3 regions of the Bacillus cereus group sp. RP37 genome follow, and region 3 is predicted to be linked to each of the others. Evidence: predicted binding sites of a transcription regulator. Region 3 holds the regulator's gene; each other region holds the start of a gene.

Region 1 (5,994 bases), 4.9 Mb from region 3:
AAGATTACAGAGTTTTTAAATATTATAGGTGCTCACAATGCACTTTTAAGATTTGAAGACATTCGAATCGTTCGCGATATGCGTAATTCAGTAAATCGTTTAGTGAATTGCGAAACAGCCAATTTAAATAAAACAATTGGTGCAGCGTTAAGGCAAATTGAAAACATCCGTTATATTGATGAGACGGTTGGTCTTGATATATTGCCAGATAAACTACGAGAAATTGCGCAACTACGAAGAGATTATCAAGATGTAACATTGAAAGAGTTAGGTGAGATGGTATCCGGGGGGAAAATTAGTAAATCGGGTATTAATCACCGCTTGCGTAAAATCGATGATATTGCAGAGAAGTTACGCGCGGGGGAAACGGTAGCAAAAAAATAAGAGGTTAAAGGGGAAATGGAGCTGTGGTTCAAAAACGAGTTCAGGTTTCATTAAAAAACGGTTTACAAGCACGTCCGGCTGCGTTGTTTGTACAAGAGGCCAATCGCTTTCATGCGGATATTTTCATCGAGAAAGATGGAAAGACAGTAAATGCAAAGAGCATAATGGGGATTATGAGCTTAGCAATTGGAACTGGTAGCATGATAACAATTACAACAGAAGGTTCAGATGCAGAAGAGGCTTTAGAGGCATTAGCTGCATATGTACAGTAAAAAGCTATCGCGCATGTGCGATAGCTTTTTTGTTTTGCTATTTGTTGGGTGGGGGGTATGTAGGGCGCTTCTGCTTGTCGAGGATTGTCGGTAGATCGATATGTTGTGTCGAACCGTTGATATAATTTGAGTTGTGTTCGATATAATTGGAAAATCGTTGATATATTCAGGGAGATACTAGATGGGGTATGTTCGCGCGGAGGCCTAGCCATAAAAAAAGCGCCCTGTAATAGGGCGCTTCTGCTTTAAGTTGTATCTAGCGCCAGTGGCTAACTCTTCGTGTCTAAGAACCTTAGCCAGTCAGAGCTGAACGAGCCGCTTCCGCTTTTAGTTATTAACGATTTGTAAAGATCTTATCGATTAAACCGTATTCTAAAGCTTTTTCTGCTGTCATGAAGTTGTCGCGGTCTGTGTCGCGTTGTAGTACTTCAATTGGTTGGCCTGTGCGGTCAGCAAGAATTTGGTTTAGTTTTTCACGTAAGAATAGGATACGTTTAGCAGCGATTTCGATTTCAGTCGCTTGACCTTGTGCTCCGCCAAGTGGTTGGTGAATCATTACTTCACTGTTTGGAAGTGCATAACGTTTTCCTTTTTCACCTGCTGCAAGTAAGAATGCACCCATAGATGCAGCCATACCGATACAGATTGTTGATACTTGTGGCTTAATAAACTGCATTGTATCATAGATTGCCATACCTGCTGTGATAGAACCACCAGGGCTGTTGATGTAGATGTGAATATCTTTTTCTGGATCTTGAGATTCCAAGAATAAAAGCTGGGAAACGATTGAGTTAGCTACGTTGTCATCAATTGCACTACCAAGCATAATGATGCGGTCTTTTAATAGTCGAGAGTAAATATCGTAAGCGCGTTCTCCACGATTTGTTTGTTCAATTACTGTAGGAATTAAATTCATCTGTTATTTCCTCCTTCTAAAGCTTTCTTAGTCTTATAATACAATTATGGTCAATAAAGGTCAAACGAAACCACTTTAAATCAAAAAAATATGTAGTTGTACCATGAAATATTCGCTATGTTTTTGAAATTCCCTGCTTATGTATCTTCAACATCATAACCGAATTACATAAATTTAAACGTTATAAAAACTGGAGAAAAAAGAAAAGAACGCCTTTTTACTGAAGCGTTCTTTCGATATTTATTCTTTTAAAAGATAGGTTACTTTATTTAAAATCTTTTCGATTTGTTTCGCGTTTTTACTATACATTTCGCTTGCTGATTTCGACTTTGTTTCTAGGGAGAATAGTTCAAGATCAGCATGACATTTTTTTAAAGATGCCAATAATAAAGGTTTGTTTTGAGGAGAAGGCATTTGCAGCTTGTCATTATAAATGTCGATAGTAAGTTGTCCATATGAGTCAACTTGGCCGAGAAAGACATTTTCGATGACAACACCGAGTTTTTCTAGTTCAGAATGTAACCAAGCGCGGTTATGTCCACTAGAGGAAAGGGGTTCATCTAGTACATTTCCATCCATAATAACAGTTTGCGGTTCTTTTTCATTTGGTACTTTTAAACCGATGTCTTTTGCTGTAAGTGGCTGAGAATCTTTCTTTAATAATACATTTAATTCTCCGCTCGGTTCTAAGACAGCAAATTCGACTTCAGCTACGCTGAACGCACTTTTTCCTCGCAGTAGTTCAAGTAATTCGTCACTTGTATATTTTTCTTTCTTTAAGTTATCTTCGAGTACCTTTCCATCTTTTATTAATACGGTAGATTTTCCTTCAAAAAAATCTCGAGCTGTTTTGTTCTTTAAAGAGAGGATTCCTGTGAGAAAAGGTACCGCAGCGAAAATGAGTATCGCAAAGACGCCGTGGAAAAATTTTGAATCGAGCCCTGTAGATACTTGGGCAGCGATGTCACCGATTGTCATTCCGGCTATGTATTCAAAAAAGGAGAGCTGAGAGATTTGTCTTTTCCCTAACCATTTCGTAATAGCGAATAAAATAATTAATATGAATACAGAGCGAAGAATGACAAGTGTCCATTCCGGCAGGTGAGACATAGTCATTTCCTCCAGTCTACTTAAAACCCTTTATATTGAGGTTCTTCACGTTCTAATACTGAAATTCTATTTTGTAAATCAGCGATGATGCTGTCCATTTCTAACATACATTCATGAAATACACGTTTTGATTCTTCATCCTGTGAATTTAGTGAAAGAGAGCTTAAACTTGCTTGAGAGCCCCTTACACTAGCAAGGCAGGTTTTAACGCTAGCGATAACTGTCATACAAACACCTCTTATCCTTTCGGTTTGAATAGCAATGCTCCAATAAAGCCGAAAATAATAGCTGCGGATACGCCGGCGCTCGTTACTTTAAACATGCCGGTAATGACGCCAACGATTCCGTGCTTTGCAGCTTCTTCCATTGCGCCGTGAACGAGGGCATTACCAAAGCTTGTAATAGGTACGGTTGCCCCGGCTCCAGCAAAGTCGATTAATGGTTCATACAAATTGAATCCATCTAATATAGCTCCGGCAACAACGAGTGTTGCCATTGTATGAGCGGGTGTTAGTTTGCCGACATCAAACATAAGTTGGCCGATTACACATATGAGTCCGCCAATGACGAAAGCCCAGAAAAAAATCATTGCGTTGCACCTCCAAATTCAATCGAAACGGCGTGAGCGATACACGGAATCGTTTCTTCTTGTTGGAATGTAAGTGGAGATAGTAAAGCGCCTGTCGCAACGACAAGTATTTTTTTGAACTCTCCTCTTTTCATTCGGTTTAATAAATGACCGTACACGACTGTTGCGGAACATCCTGGTCCACTAGCGCCAGCTATGACAGGTTGCCCCTCTCTATAGATGAGTAGCCCGCAATCTTGAAACTGTTCGCTTGTCACTTTTGTTCCGTGTTTATGTAGTAAGTCATAAGCAATTTCGCGTCCGACATGTCCTAGGTCGCCTGTTACGATTAAATCGTAGTAAGAGGCATCAATTTGGCGTTCGCGTAAGTGGGCTTCAATTGTATCGACGGCGGCTGGAGCCATCGCACCGCCCATATTAAATGGATCCGTTAATCCCATATCAACCACTCGTCCGATTGTTGCAGATGTTACCCTAGGGCCATGTCCAGTGTCACTTAAAATAGCCGCGCCTGCCCCGGTTACTGTCCACTGTGCAGTAGGTGGTTTTTGACCGCCGTATTCAGTTGGATAGCGGAATTGTTTTTCAACCGCAGTGTTATGGCTGGATGCCCCAGTTAATAAATATTTTGCACCTTTTGCATTTACGATACTTGCCCCAAGTGCTAAACCTTCCATAGAAGTAGAACAAGCACCGAATAATCCGAGGTAAGGAGTGCCAAGTGTACGGCAAGCAAAGCTTGTAGGGGTAATTTGATTAATTAAATCTCCTGCAAGTACGAATTGGATATCATCTTTACGAAGTTCTGCTTTTTCAGTAGCGCGGCTACAAGCTTCTTCGAACAAAATTTTATGTGCTTTTTCATAGGAATCTTGGCCGAGCCATAAATCTTCATGAAGGATATCGAAGTCTTCTGGAATTTTCCCTTTTGCTTCAAACGGCCCGCCAACGACTCCTGTCGAAATAATAACTGGTTTGTTTTCAAATACCCACGTTCGGTGTCCTTGTAACATTTATAGCCCTCCCCATTGAACGAGAATCGTTTTAATAAGTGCGATGACGAAAGCCGAAAATACACCAAACAAAATAACGGATCCAGCTAATTTAAACATGTTACCGCCAACACCAAGGACAAATCCTTCTGTACGGTGTTCGATACATGCGGCAATAACAGAGTTACCAAATCCAGTGACAGGTACAGCTGTGCCTGCCCCGGCAAACTGTCCAAGACGATCGTAGACGCCAAATCCCGTCAGTAGCATGGAGATAAAAATAAGAGTTGCAACGGTAGGGTTCCCGGCAGAGCGTTCAGTGAAATCAAAATAAGTAATATAAAAGGTGGAAATCAGTTGGCCTATTAGACAAATTAATCCTCCGACGAGAAAAGCTTTTATACAATTTTTAAAAACGGGGCGCTTCGGTTCGCGCTGTTGTTCGAATTTTTTATATTCTTGTTGTACAGGTGTTAAGTTTTTATCTTTACTAGACATTTGAATCCTTCCTTCTCTATTAGAAAGCTTAAATATTAGATCCCATTTCTGATTGAATGAGTTTCAATTGTTTTTTGATGCCATCTTTACTTACTTTCTTTTTCTTAATTTTGTTTTCAAGTTCTTCTATGAGCATAAAGATCTTTTTGTCTGTACTTACACGAATATTGAAAGTAGGGTTTTCATCACTTAGTTTCTTTTTTAATTTACTTCGTAAAGGTTTTAAACCAAATCTTTCGTGATGTTCAGGCTTGACGGCTATGTAAAGATCTAAATTTGTATTAACTGCGGTAGCTTCTATAATTCCCTCCATAGCAAGAGCTTTTTTCTTAGCGTCTTGCGATATAGATTGATTAAAGGATTCTGTACTCATTTTTGTTAATTTAGGGCCCTTGTCTTCTTCCGTTCGTTTAGCTTCTTCTTTCTTTACCTTTTTATCTAACGGGCTATTATCACATCCGGTAAGTGAACCGAATAGGAGCATAAATAACGCGGTTATGATTCCGAGTTTTCGCATTATAATCATTCCATTTCTATTGCAATATGTAATGTGATAGAAAAAGGATGACTGCATATCATCCTTTTTCTATTTCACAGCATGACGAATCCGTTATTGCTGCGAGTATTGTGGTTCTTCCTGTTGGACTTCTTCAACGCGTGGGTTTAAAGAATCGATAATCGTTTGTGTTTGCTCTGCAGCTGTTTGGAAAAGTTGCTTTGCTTGTTGGTTATCCGTATCAAGAGCGAATCCCTCTAAGCTAGCTTGTGCACTTTTTAATCCAGAAACAGTTTGCTTTAACTTTGTAATTACAGTCATTGAATGAAGCCCCCTTTGGAATATCAATTCAAAGATTATAATTTGTGAGTTGGGGTGAATTTATGATTGGAAAATTAAGGTGAAGAAATGTGTTTCTATACTTTAGGCTAAGGTGTATAAAGGATGAAAGGGGATATTTTTATTGATTTAGATGGATTTTATTGCTATTATTATGAGAAGAAAATGATGTGTTTTTTATAATCATGCGCCCATAGCTCAGTCGGATAGAGCGGTGGTTTCCGGTACCACGTCTGTCGGGGGTTCGAATCCCTCTGGGCGCGTCAAAAAGTCCTAACTTACGTTTTGTAGGTTAGGACTTTTTTTATTTCCCTCTTGTTATATCTAGTGATAAGATTTACTATTAGTACTTGGTTATAATAATGTTTTGCTTTATTATTTTCTTTCAATATTATTCA
Region 2 (5,994 bases), 1.1 Mb from region 3:
GATTGAACGAATAGAGGTGTAAAATATGCGTTTCATTTGGGCATTAATTTGGTCGTTCGCGCTTGTACATATGATGAGCTATGTAATTGGTTCTATGACTGGCGGTACATACGATTTTAACCAAGCGTCTATTTTCTCAGTTGTTCTTGCGGTATTAGTACTTGCGATTTCAGCTGCAATTCCAAACGAGCCAGTAGAACAACACTAAAAAAAGAGTCCGGATTTTATCCGAACTCTTTTTTCATTTCACACGAACGACTAATTCGTTATTTTCTACATCTACAACTACGTGACTGTTATCAGTAATCGTTCCTGCAATTAATTCTCTCGCTAATTTCGTCTCAACTTGACGTTGTACGTATCGTTTTAATGGACGAGCTCCGTACATCGGATCAAAGCCAGCTTCTACAACGAATTCTTTTGCAGAATTCGTTAATTCCACTGTAATGTGACGATCAGCTAAACGGCCTTGTAATTCTTTTACAATTTTATCAACAATACCTTTAATTTCATTCGTTGTAAGAGGCTTGAATAAAATAATTTCATCGACACGGTTTAAAAACTCTGGTCGGAAATGTCCTCTTAATTGTCCCATTACAAGTTCTCTTGATTCTTCTTTAATGGAACCATCTTCTTCTAATCCATCTAACAAATGAGCGGATCCAATATTTGAAGTCATAATAATGACCGTGTTTTTAAAGTCTACTGTACGACCTTGTGAATCTGTAATGCGTCCATCATCTAACATTTGTAATAAAATGTTAAATACTTCTGGATGTGCTTTTTCGATTTCGTCTAATAAAATAACAGAATATGGTTTACGTCTTACTGCTTCTGTTAATTGACCGCCCTCTTCATATCCAACATATCCAGGAGGCGCACCAATTAAGCGTGACACAGCATGTTTCTCCATATACTCAGACATATCGATACGAATCATTTGCTCTTCACTATCGAATAAAGACTGTGCTAACGTTTTTGCAAGTTCTGTTTTACCAACACCAGTCGGTCCTAAGAAGATGAAGGAACCAATCGGACGGTTCGGGTCTTTAATACCGGCGCGTGCACGAAGAACTGCGTCTGATACTAAGCTTACCGCTTCCTCTTGTCCGATTACACGCTCTGATAAAATTTGCTCTAAGCGTAGTAATTTCTCGCGTTCACCTTCAACGAGTTTTGCGACAGGAATACCAGTCCAGCGTGAAACAATATCAGCAATCTCTTCTTCACTTACTTCCTCACGTAATAAACGATTTTCTTGTTTATTATGCGCGCCCATTTCTTCTGCTTCTTTTAACTCTTTTTCAATTGCAGGAATTTTCCCGTGACGAAGTTCCGCTGCTTTATTTAAATCGTAATTACCTTCTGCTTCTTCTAATTCACGGCGCAGTCGCTCTAAATGTTCACGTAAGTCACGAACTTTGTGAATATCTTCTTTTTCTTTCTCCCATTTCGCTCTCATACCACTTGCAACTTCTTTTAAATCCGATAATTCACGTTGCAATGTTTTGAGACGTTCTTGGCTACCAAAGTCCTTCTCTTTTCCAAGAGCCGCTTCTTCAATTTCCAGCTGCATAATGCGGCGCGTTACTTCATCTAATTCTGTCGGCATAGAATCAATTTCTGTACGAATTGTTGCGCACGCTTCGTCAACAAGATCGATCGCTTTATCAGGTAAGAAGCGATCTGAAATATATCGATCTGATAAAACAGATGCTGCTACAATCGCGCGGTCATGAATATTTACACCGTGATAAATTTCAAAACGCTCTTTTAATCCACGTAAAATGGAAATTGTATCTTCAACAGTTGGTTCTTCTGCTAATACTTGTTGGAAACGTCTTTCTAGCGCTGGATCTTTCTCAATATATTTACGATATTCATCTAACGTTGTCGCCCCGATACAATGCAATTCACCACGCGCAAGCATCGGTTTTAACATATTTCCTGCGTCCATCGCACCTTCTGTTTTACCAGCGCCGACGATTGTATGAAGTTCATCAATGAATAATAAAATGCGGCCTTCACTCTTTTTAATTTCATTTAATACCGCTTGCAGACGCTCTTCAAATTCACCGCGGAATTTTGCTCCAGCTACAAGCGCACTCATATCTAACGCAAAGATTGTTCTATCTTTTAATCCTTCAGGTACATCCTTCTTTACAATACGCTGTGCTAATCCTTCAACGATTGCTGTTTTACCAACACCTGGCTCACCAATTAAAACCGGGTTGTTTTTCGTTTTACGTGAAAGGATACGAATGACGCGGCGAATTTCACTATCACGGCCGATTACAGGGTCAATTTTCCCCGCTCTTACTTCCGCCACTAGATCACGGCCATATTTTTCTAACGCTTCATAAGTTGCTTCTGGATTTTGACTAGTCACTCTTTGATTCCCCCGAACTGTCATTAAAGACTGTAATAAGTTGTCTTTCGTAATATGAAATCTTGTAAGTAATTGATTTATATCGCCTTTTTCTTCAGAAAAAGCAAGCAATACATGTTCAACTGAAATGTAGTCATCTTGCAATTTCTCTGCTTCTTTTCCTGCTCTTACAAGTAGTTGTTGCAGAGCACCTGTTATATATAATTTGCCCGCTTCTGCTCCGCTTCCCGTTACAGAAGGCTTTTTCTTAATTAAACTTTCGGCACCTTGCTTTAACGCTTCTATATCGACATTCATTTTTTGAAAAATACGTACTGCTAACCCATCTTGCTCTTCTAATAATGTAAACAAGAGATGAACAGTATCTACTTCTTGATGATGATGAGACACCGCTAAAGATTGGGCACTCATAATCGCCTCTTGTGTTTTTGTTGTCATTTGATTTAAGTCCATCTTTACAGCCCTCCAAATGTTTGACTTTCTTTGACCTTTGATTTGATTATACGCCAACTGACTTTTTTATACAATAATTTTGCTTATGTATTTTCAAACTTATTATTGGAAAAAAGAAAAGTGCGCATGCATGATACAATTGAAAAATATACGGTAAATGAAATTATAACGTGTAATGACAAAAAAGCCGCAATGATGATTGCGGCTCCTTTTACGGTTTTCTTTTATATGTCCACTGACGGTTATGATTCGTGTTCTCTGGAAACTTTTCACCGGCAGTTAATTGTACCATTTGGGGATTTTTCACCATACTTCCCGTTTCACCAATTTCTACGTAAATGCCATCATTTGGCGCTTTTTGTCCAGAACGAAACCTGCGATTTTGTCCCATCTTCATTCTCCTTCCATGACGTCTTGCCTCATTAGTATATCCATTTTAAAAGAAAGCTTTTCTGTCATGTTTAGGAAACAAGTACTACATCTCGTTCTTGTACATATATATGAATGACACAAGTGTAAGCAGGGATTTCTTCCCTATTTGTAGAAAAAAAAGAAACCAACCTACTCTAGGCTAGTTTCAAAGGAGAGTCAAACATATACGAGAAGATTACATGTTCATTATAAGCCTCCTCATACGAGCAATGTAACCCTTTTCACAATTTGTACATAATGAAAGAAACATTGTTTGAACTTTCTAAAAAGATGTTGACTTTTCCTAATTTCCAGCGAGAAATAGTAGACACCACAGCACTTCGAGACGTAAGATGGATATATAGTGAAATTCCCATCTATGGTGGTATCACCCAGTTTAACCTCTTATTTCTGCATATTAAAAAACGGAAATACAGATAAAAACAAAAAAATTATTATAAGAGGTGAAATTATGAAAAAACAGCATTTAATCGCATTAGACTTAGACGGCACTTTATTAACAGACAACAAAATAATTTCTACTCGAACGAAACATACAATTGCAAAAGCAAAAGAACAAGGACATATTGTCGTTATTTCAACAGGACGTCCATTCCGCGCTAGTTTTGATTACTATAAAGAACTTGGTCTTAACACACCAATCGTAAACTTTAATGGCGCTTACGTACATCACCCTCTTGATTCAAAGTGGGGTACACATCACTCACCTCTCGAGCTAGCAACAGCTCAAGAAATTGTCCGAGCTTGCTTTGATTTTGGCGTGAAAAATATATATGCTGAAGTAATGGACGATGTGTATGTTCGTGAAATTGATGAAGATAAAAAACATATTTTCGAATTCGGTTCTCCAAAGATTTTTACAGGAGACTTATTAAATATTTTAAACGATCATCCAACTTGCTTATTAATCGACGCACATGACGAGCATTCCAGTGCAATTCGTCAACACTTAACTGATATGCATGCTGAAGTAATCGATCACAGAAAATGGGGCGCACCTTGGCCAATTATTGAAATTGTAAAAAGCGGGTTAAATAAAGCTGTCGGATTACAAAAAATTTCTAATCATTACAACATTCCACAAGAGCGAATTATCGCTTTCGGTGATGAAGATAACGACTTTGAAATGATTGAATTTGCTGGTCACGGCATCGCAATGGGAAATGCCATCCCTGAATTAAAATCACTTGCAAACCATACAACGTTAACGAATGAAGAAGATGGTATCGCTCTATATTTAGAAGAGGTTCTTGGGTTATAATCTAAAAATTCCCTGCTTATAGTTTCTCGCCAAACGCTCATACTATAATTAGACGCAAAAGTCAGCGCGTCGATTGTTTTCAGCTAAATAAAGGGGGTTTTTCGAATGGGTAAAAAGAACAAATCAAAACGTTTTATCCAACAAGGAGCCGATGCTGTTATGAAGCATGATGCAAGATTCCCGTACAGAGGTACATTAGCTGAGGCAGAAAAAGCGAGAAACAACTCTTCTTTTGGAGGGGTTTAAATGGGGAACTTACTATTCCAACAAGCTAGAGATGCTGTCACAAATGCCGTATCTTGTTCAAGCGGCACTGAGCAACAAGATCTCGTATATAGAGCAAAAAACGCTTTGCAATCTGCTTATGCAAACTCTTCAACAGCTGAAAAAGTTCAGCTACGCGAAATGCAGGAGCAGTTGCAAAACATTACGAATTTACATTAAAAAAGAGGACCAGCTTTGGTCCTCTTTAATCTTTTCGAAACAATCCAAACACCCCAACCGTTTGCAGTACGTTTGTAAATGCACCTGGGTCCACTTGTTTAATAACCCTCTCTAATTCATACAATTCGTAACGAGTAATCACAATCATTAACATTTCCTTATTTTCATTTGTATAAGCACCTGTTGCCGGTATAGTTGTAATCCCCCTCACTAAGCGTGAATGAATCGCCTTGCGTACATCTGCCCCATTCTTCGTAACGATTAATGCTGTAATCTTCACGTGACGGGTATGAATCGCATCAATAATTCTCGTTGAAACATACAACGTCAACAAAGTATATAACGCTTTTTCCCATCCATATACATAACCTGCAGCGATAATGATAATTGCATTAAAAAAGAAAAAGTATGTGCCAACAGGTTTATCTTTTATCTTAGATAAAATCATCGCGATGATATCTAAACCACCTGTAGAAGCCCCCCACTTTAAAGCAATCCCTACCCCAATTGCTGAAATTATCCCGCCAAAAATCGCATTCAATATGATGTCGTTCGAAACTGCTTTAACTGGGATAATTTCTAGAAACAAAGTCATAAATATAACGCAAAGAAAACTAAAAAAAGTAAAAGCCTTCCCAACCTTTTTCCACGCTAAAATAACGACAGGAATATTAAATAAGCTAAACAATACCCCCGTTGATATATGAATAGATAAAAAGTCACTTAATATTTGTGATAATAATTGAGACAATCCAGCAAAACCACTCGCGTACACTTTCGCTGGCGTTAAAAATAAATTCATTCCAATCGCGTTTAACAAACCTGCGACGATTACAACGATTAACTTCTTTATAAGTTCGGTATAATTCAACTTCAAATCCATTTCTAATCCACCCTTATTATTCATGAATGCACTGCTATACATAGTCTTTACGAAAAAGGAAATGATAAACGTACAACGTTTAGAAATGGAGTTGATACATATGCCACATACAAGTGATAACGACAAAAAAGC
Region 3 (5,994 bases):
CCGGCGAGTTACGATCCCGTGCAAGGTTAAGTTGAAGAGACGGAGCCGCAGCGAAAGCGAGTCTGAATAGGGCGTTTAGTACGTGGTCGTAGACCCGAAACCAGGTGATCTACCCATGTCCAGGGTGAAGTTCAGGTAACACTGAATGGAGGCCCGAACCCACGCACGTTGAAAAGTGCGGGGATGAGGTGTGGGTAGCGGAGAAATTCCAATCGAACCTGGAGATAGCTGGTTCTCCCCGAAATAGCTTTAGGGCTAGCCTTAAGTGTAAGAGTCTTGGAGGTAGAGCACTGATTGAACTAGGGGTCCTCATCGGATTACCGAATTCAGTCAAACTCCGAATGCCAATGACTTATCCTTAGGAGTCAGACTGCGAGTGATAAGATCCGTAGTCAAGAGGGAAACAGCCCAGATCGCCAGCTAAGGTCCCAAAGTGTGTATTAAGTGGAAAAGGATGTGGAGTTGCTTAGACAACTAGGATGTTGGCTTAGAAGCAGCCACCATTTAAAGAGTGCGTAATAGCTCACTAGTCGAGTGACTCTGCGCCGAAAATGTACCGGGGCTAAATACACCACCGAAGCTGCGAATTGATACCAATGGTATCAGTGGTAGGGGAGCGTTCTAAGTGCAGTGAAGTCAGACCGGAAGGACTGGTGGAGCGCTTAGAAGTGAGAATGCCGGTATGAGTAGCGAAAGACGGGTGAGAATCCCGTCCACCGAATGCCTAAGGTTTCCTGAGGAAGGCTCGTCCGCTCAGGGTTAGTCAGGACCTAAGCCGAGGCCGACAGGCGTAGGCGATGGACAACAGGTTGATATTCCTGTACCACCTCTTTATCGTTTGAGCAATGGAGGGACGCAGAAGGATAGAAGAAGCGTGCGATTGGTTGTGCACGTCCAAGCAGTTAGGCTGATAAGTAGGCAAATCCGCTTATCGTGAAGGCTGAGCTGTGATGGGGAAGCTCCTTATGGAGCGAAGTCTTTGATTCCCCGCTGCCAAGAAAAGCTTCTAGCGAGATAAAAGGTGCCTGTACCGCAAACCGACACAGGTAGGCGAGGAGAGAATCCTAAGGTGTGCGAGAGAACTCTGGTTAAGGAACTCGGCAAAATGACCCCGTAACTTCGGGAGAAGGGGTGCTTTCTTAACGGAAAGCCGCAGTGAATAGGCCCAAGCGACTGTTTAGCAAAAACACAGGTCTCTGCGAAGCCGTAAGGCGAAGTATAGGGGCTGACACCTGCCCGGTGCTGGAAGGTTAAGGAGAGGGGTTAGCGTAAGCGAAGCTCTGAACTGAAGCCCCAGTAAACGGCGGCCGTAACTATAACGGTCCTAAGGTAGCGAAATTCCTTGTCGGGTAAGTTCCGACCCGCACGAAAGGTGTAACGATTTGGGCACTGTCTCAACCAGAGACTCGGTGAAATTATAGTACCTGTGAAGATGCAGGTTACCCGCGACAGGACGGAAAGACCCCGTGGAGCTTTACTGTAGCCTGATATTGAATTTTGGTACAGTTTGTACAGGATAGGCGGGAGCCATTGAAACCGGAGCGCTAGCTTCGGTGGAGGCGCTGGTGGGATACCGCCCTGACTGTATTGAAATTCTAACCTACGGGTCTTATCGACCCGGGAGACAGTGTCAGGTGGGCAGTTTGACTGGGGCGGTCGCCTCCTAAAGTGTAACGGAGGCGCCCAAAGGTTCCCTCAGAATGGTTGGAAATCATTCGTAGAGTGCAAAGGCATAAGGGAGCTTGACTGCGAGACCTACAAGTCGAGCAGGGACGAAAGTCGGGCTTAGTGATCCGGTGGTTCCGCATGGAAGGGCCATCGCTCAACGGATAAAAGCTACCCCGGGGATAACAGGCTTATCTCCCCCAAGAGTCCACATCGACGGGGAGGTTTGGCACCTCGATGTCGGCTCATCGCATCCTGGGGCTGTAGTCGGTCCCAAGGGTTGGGCTGTTCGCCCATTAAAGCGGTACGCGAGCTGGGTTCAGAACGTCGTGAGACAGTTCGGTCCCTATCCGTCGTGGGCGTAGGAAATTTGAGAGGAGCTGTCCTTAGTACGAGAGGACCGGGATGGACGCACCGCTGGTGTACCAGTTGTTCTGCCAAGGGCATAGCTGGGTAGCTATGTGCGGAAGGGATAAGTGCTGAAAGCATCTAAGCATGAAGCCCCCCTCAAGATGAGATTTCCCATAGCGTAAGCTAGTAAGATCCCTGAAAGATGATCAGGTTGATAGGTTCGAGGTGGAAGCATGGTGACATGTGGAGCTGACGAATACTAATAGATCGAGGACTTAACCATATAATATGAAGCAAATGTTATCTAGTTTTGAAGGAATATGCCTTCATAGTTTGGTGATGATGGCAGAGAGGTCACACCCGTTCCCATACCGAACACGGAAGTTAAGCTCTCTAGCGCCGATGGTAGTTGGGACCTTGTCCCTGTGAGAGTAGGACGTCGCCAAGCAACTAAACACGAGTCAAATGACTCGTGTTTTTTCGTGTTTTCTTTTATAATCCATAGTAAGTAAAAAATGTGTTTAAATTATTATTATTTTGATTAAATACAGGGGAATGTGGCTAGGATAGTGAATAAGCAAAAGAGTTGCAAATTTTATTAATACGTATATAATTAAAGTCAAAGATAGTCAAAGTCAATAAAGGTGGCGGATAAATGAGAAATATATCTGATATCATTGAGCAATATCTAAAGCAAGTTATTGACTTAAGTAATAATAATGTGATTGAAATCAAAAGAAATGAGATTGCGGATCAATTCGAGTGCGTACCATCTCAAATCAATTATGTAATCAATACCCGTTTTACGTTAGAAAGAGGATTTGTAGTAGAAAGTAAACGTGGTGGAGGAGGTTACATTCGCATTATAAAAGTCAAACTGCATGACGATATAGACATTATTGATCAAATGCTTCATATGATTGATCATAGCGTTGCGCAAGGAAATGCAGAGAGTATGATTATACGTTTAATAGAAGAGGGAATCATAACAAATCGTGAAGCTAAACTTATGTTAAGTGTACTAGATCGCTCTGTATTATCAATGGATGTTCCTTCTCGAGATGAACTTAGGGCTCGAATATTATGCGCAATGTTAAGAACACTGAAATATAAATAAATACAGCTTTTGTAAAAGAATGATAACTAAAAGATAAGGCAGTTAAATATTGTAGAAGTTTTGAAAAAAAGAACACGCACTTTTATTTAAACGAATAAAGGAAAGTGAACAATCTAGTAATGTATGAAAAGTACTATGAGATAGATCGTTCCTGTTGTAAAGGTGGGGATAGTGATGACTTGTCAAAACTGTAATATAAGACCAGCAACTTTACATTATACAAAAGTAATCAACGAAAAGAAGACGGAAGTTCATCTTTGTGAGCAATGTGCAGAACAAAGTGGCTATACGTCTTTCTTTCAATCATCGCAGTCTAGCTTTTCATTCCATGATTTATTTGCTGGGTTATTACACGGTGAATCAACAATGTTTGAAGAAGGCAAAAATGGATTTTCAAATAAAAGTATATTAAGGTGTCCAGATTGTAAGATGACATACGAGCAATTTACAAAGGTGGGACGCTTTGGATGTGCCTCTTGTTACGATACATTTAAGGAACATTTAAAGCCATTATTAAAACGTCTTCACGGCGGGCATACAGATCATTGTGGAAAAATTCCGGAACGTATAGAAGGAAATATTCACTTAAAGAAAGAATTAGATGAACTAAAACTCATTCTGAAACAATACGTACAGAAAGAGGAGTTTGAGAAAGCTGCTGAGGTAAGGGATAAAATTCGAGGTCTTGAAAATCAGCTTAGTGAGCATAGAGAGGGGGAATAGTTCTATGTCACTGGACAAAATTATGAATGAAGCGATTAGTCCATGGATGAAGGGGGATGGCCCTGATTCTGATATTGTTTTAAGTAGTCGAATTCGTTTGGCTCGTAATTTTAAAAAATATCAATTCTCTACTATGCAAAATGAAGAAGAAGCTAAACAGATTCATGAATTATTTAAAAAGGAATTTATAAATAAAACGGTAGAACCTTTTGGAGAGTTTGAACTATTAAAAATGAATGAATTAACGCCTCTTCAAAGGAGAGTATTAGTTGAAAAGCATTTAATTAGCCCCAACCTTGCAGGTACAGAATATGGAGCATGCCTATTGTCAGAAAATGAACATATTAGTGTCATGCTTAATGAAGAAGACCATATTCGGATTCAGTGCTTATTTTCAGGGTTGCAGTTATCAGAGGCTCTTCAAAGTGCCAATCAAATAGATAATTGGATAGAGGAAGAGGTTGAATATGCTTTTGATGAATCACTTGGATATATTACGAGTTGTCCTACTAACGTCGGTACAGGATTAAGGGCTTCCGTAATGATTCACTTACCGGGACTCGTTTTAACGAAAAGAATTAGCCGTATTATACAAGTAATTCAAAAATTAGGGTTAGTAGTAAGAGGAATATACGGTGAAGGTAGCGAAGCGTTAGGTAATATATTTCAGGTGTCAAATCAAATGACGCTAGGAAAATCTGAAGAAGATATTATTGCAGATTTAAAGAGTGTCATTCAACAAATCATACAACAAGAAAAAATGGCTAGAGAATTAATTGTACAAAATTCAAGTATTGAGCTTGAAGATAAAGTTTATCGCTCTTATGGCATACTAGCAAACAGTCGGTTAATTCAATCTGCGGAAGCGGCCACCTGCTTATCAGATGTACGACTGGGTATTGATTTAGGATATATAAAAGGTGTATCGAGAAATATTTTGACTGAGCTAATGGTTCTTACACAACCAGGCATTTTACAACAATATGCAGGAGGACATTTAGGACCAGAAGAAAGAGATTATCGAAGAGCAACCTTAATCCGTGAGCGATTACGTATTGAAAAAAACTAAGCGCAAGTAGGAGGCGATTTCTATGATGTTTGGAAGATTTACAGAAAGAGCACAGAAAGTATTAGCTTTATCTCAAGAGGAAGCAATTCGTATTGGGCATAATAATATTGGAACAGAACATATTTTACTTGGGCTTGTACGCGAAGGTGAAGGAATTGCAGCAAAAGCGTTAATTGCTCTTGGGTTAAGTCCAGAGAAAGTTCAAAAAGAGGTAGAAGCGTTAATTGGACGCGGAACAGAAGCTTCTCAAACGGTACATTATACACCGCGTGCGAAAAAGGTTATTGAGTTGTCTATGGATGAAGCTCGTAAATTAGGTCATTCTTACGTTGGAACAGAACATATCTTACTTGGTTTAATCCGTGAAGGTGAAGGTGTAGCAGCACGTGTTTTAAATAACTTAGGTGTTAGCTTAAATAAGGCAAGACAACAAGTATTGCAACTTCTTGGAAGTAATGAAGCAAGTTCAGGTCACCAAGGTGGTTCTTCAACAAATGCAAATACACCAACACTTGATAGTTTAGCACGTGATTTAACAGTTGTTGCACGTGAAAATCGTTTAGACCCTGTTATTGGGCGTGGTAAAGAAATTCAACGTGTAATTGAAGTTTTAAGCCGTAGAACAAAAAACAATCCTGTATTAATTGGAGAGCCTGGTGTAGGTAAAACGGCAATTGCAGAAGGATTAGCACAACAAATTGTAAATAATGAAGTTCCTGAAACTTTAAGAGATAAGCGTGTTATGACACTAGATATGGGTACAGTGGTAGCTGGAACGAAGTATCGTGGTGAATTTGAAGATCGTTTGAAGAAAGTTATGGATGAAATCCGTCAAGCAGGAAATATTATTCTATTTATTGATGAACTTCATACATTAATTGGTGCAGGTGGAGCAGAAGGTGCTATTGATGCATCGAATATTTTAAAACCATCTTTAGCTCGCGGGGAGTTACAATGTATTGGGGCGACAACGTTAGATGAATATCGCAAATATATTGAAAAAGACGCGGCTTTAGAGAGACGTTTCCAACCAATTCACGTTGATGAGCCAAGTTTAGACGAATCAACT

The links. Region 3 encodes CtsR, which represses protease genes until heat stress. Its sites were predicted from a motif close to ATGGTCAATAAAGGTCAAACA; they were not measured.
Region 1: a site for CtsR is predicted at 1,619-1,639, ahead of clpP (ATP-dependent Clp endopeptidase proteolytic subunit ClpP). Genes of this name have one in related genera too.
Region 2: a site for CtsR is predicted at 2,860-2,880, ahead of clpB (ATP-dependent chaperone ClpB). Genes of this name have one in related genera too.

Annotation. Positions count from the first base shown of each region.
Region 1 covers NZ_JARVHP010000001.1:362,623-368,616, forward strand. Annotated here, with positions in the region: gene whiA (DNA-binding protein WhiA) at 1-384, shown strand, start outside; gene QCI44_RS01750 (HPr family phosphocarrier protein) at 408-656, shown strand; gene clpP (ATP-dependent Clp endopeptidase proteolytic subunit ClpP) at 991-1,572, opposite strand; gene QCI44_RS01760 (DUF421 domain-containing protein) at 1,813-2,682, opposite strand; gene QCI44_RS01765 (DUF1657 domain-containing protein) at 2,703-2,909, opposite strand; gene spoVAE (stage V sporulation protein AE) at 2,921-3,271, opposite strand; gene spoVAD (stage V sporulation protein AD) at 3,268-4,284, opposite strand; gene spoVAC (stage V sporulation protein AC) at 4,285-4,761, opposite strand; gene QCI44_RS01785 (YhcN/YlaJ family sporulation lipoprotein) at 4,790-5,278, opposite strand; gene QCI44_RS01790 (DUF1657 domain-containing protein) at 5,372-5,578, opposite strand; tRNA gene QCI44_RS01795 (tRNA-Arg) at 5,784-5,859, shown strand.
Region 2 covers NZ_JARVHP010000001.1:4,205,212-4,211,205, forward strand. Annotated here, with positions in the region: gene QCI44_RS22205 (YjzD family protein) at 26-208, shown strand; gene clpB (ATP-dependent chaperone ClpB) at 242-2,842, opposite strand; gene QCI44_RS22215 (YjzC family protein) at 3,054-3,233, opposite strand; gene QCI44_RS22220 (Cof-type HAD-IIB family hydrolase) at 3,726-4,535, shown strand; gene QCI44_RS22225 (hypothetical protein) at 4,641-4,781, shown strand; gene QCI44_RS22230 (DUF3813 domain-containing protein) at 4,782-4,979, shown strand; gene QCI44_RS22235 (YitT family protein) at 5,005-5,862, opposite strand; gene QCI44_RS22240 (DUF3941 domain-containing protein) at 5,963-5,994, shown strand, end outside.
Region 3 covers NZ_JARVHP010000001.1:5,291,475-5,297,468, reverse strand. Annotated here, with positions in the region: rRNA gene QCI44_RS27850 (23S ribosomal RNA) at 1-2,299, shown strand, start outside; rRNA gene rrf (5S ribosomal RNA) at 2,349-2,464, shown strand; gene ctsR (transcriptional regulator CtsR) at 2,672-3,133, shown strand; gene mcsA (protein-arginine kinase activator protein McsA) at 3,308-3,856, shown strand; gene mcsB (protein-arginine kinase McsB) at 3,861-4,925, shown strand; gene clpC (ATP-dependent protease ATP-binding subunit ClpC) at 4,948-5,994, shown strand, end outside.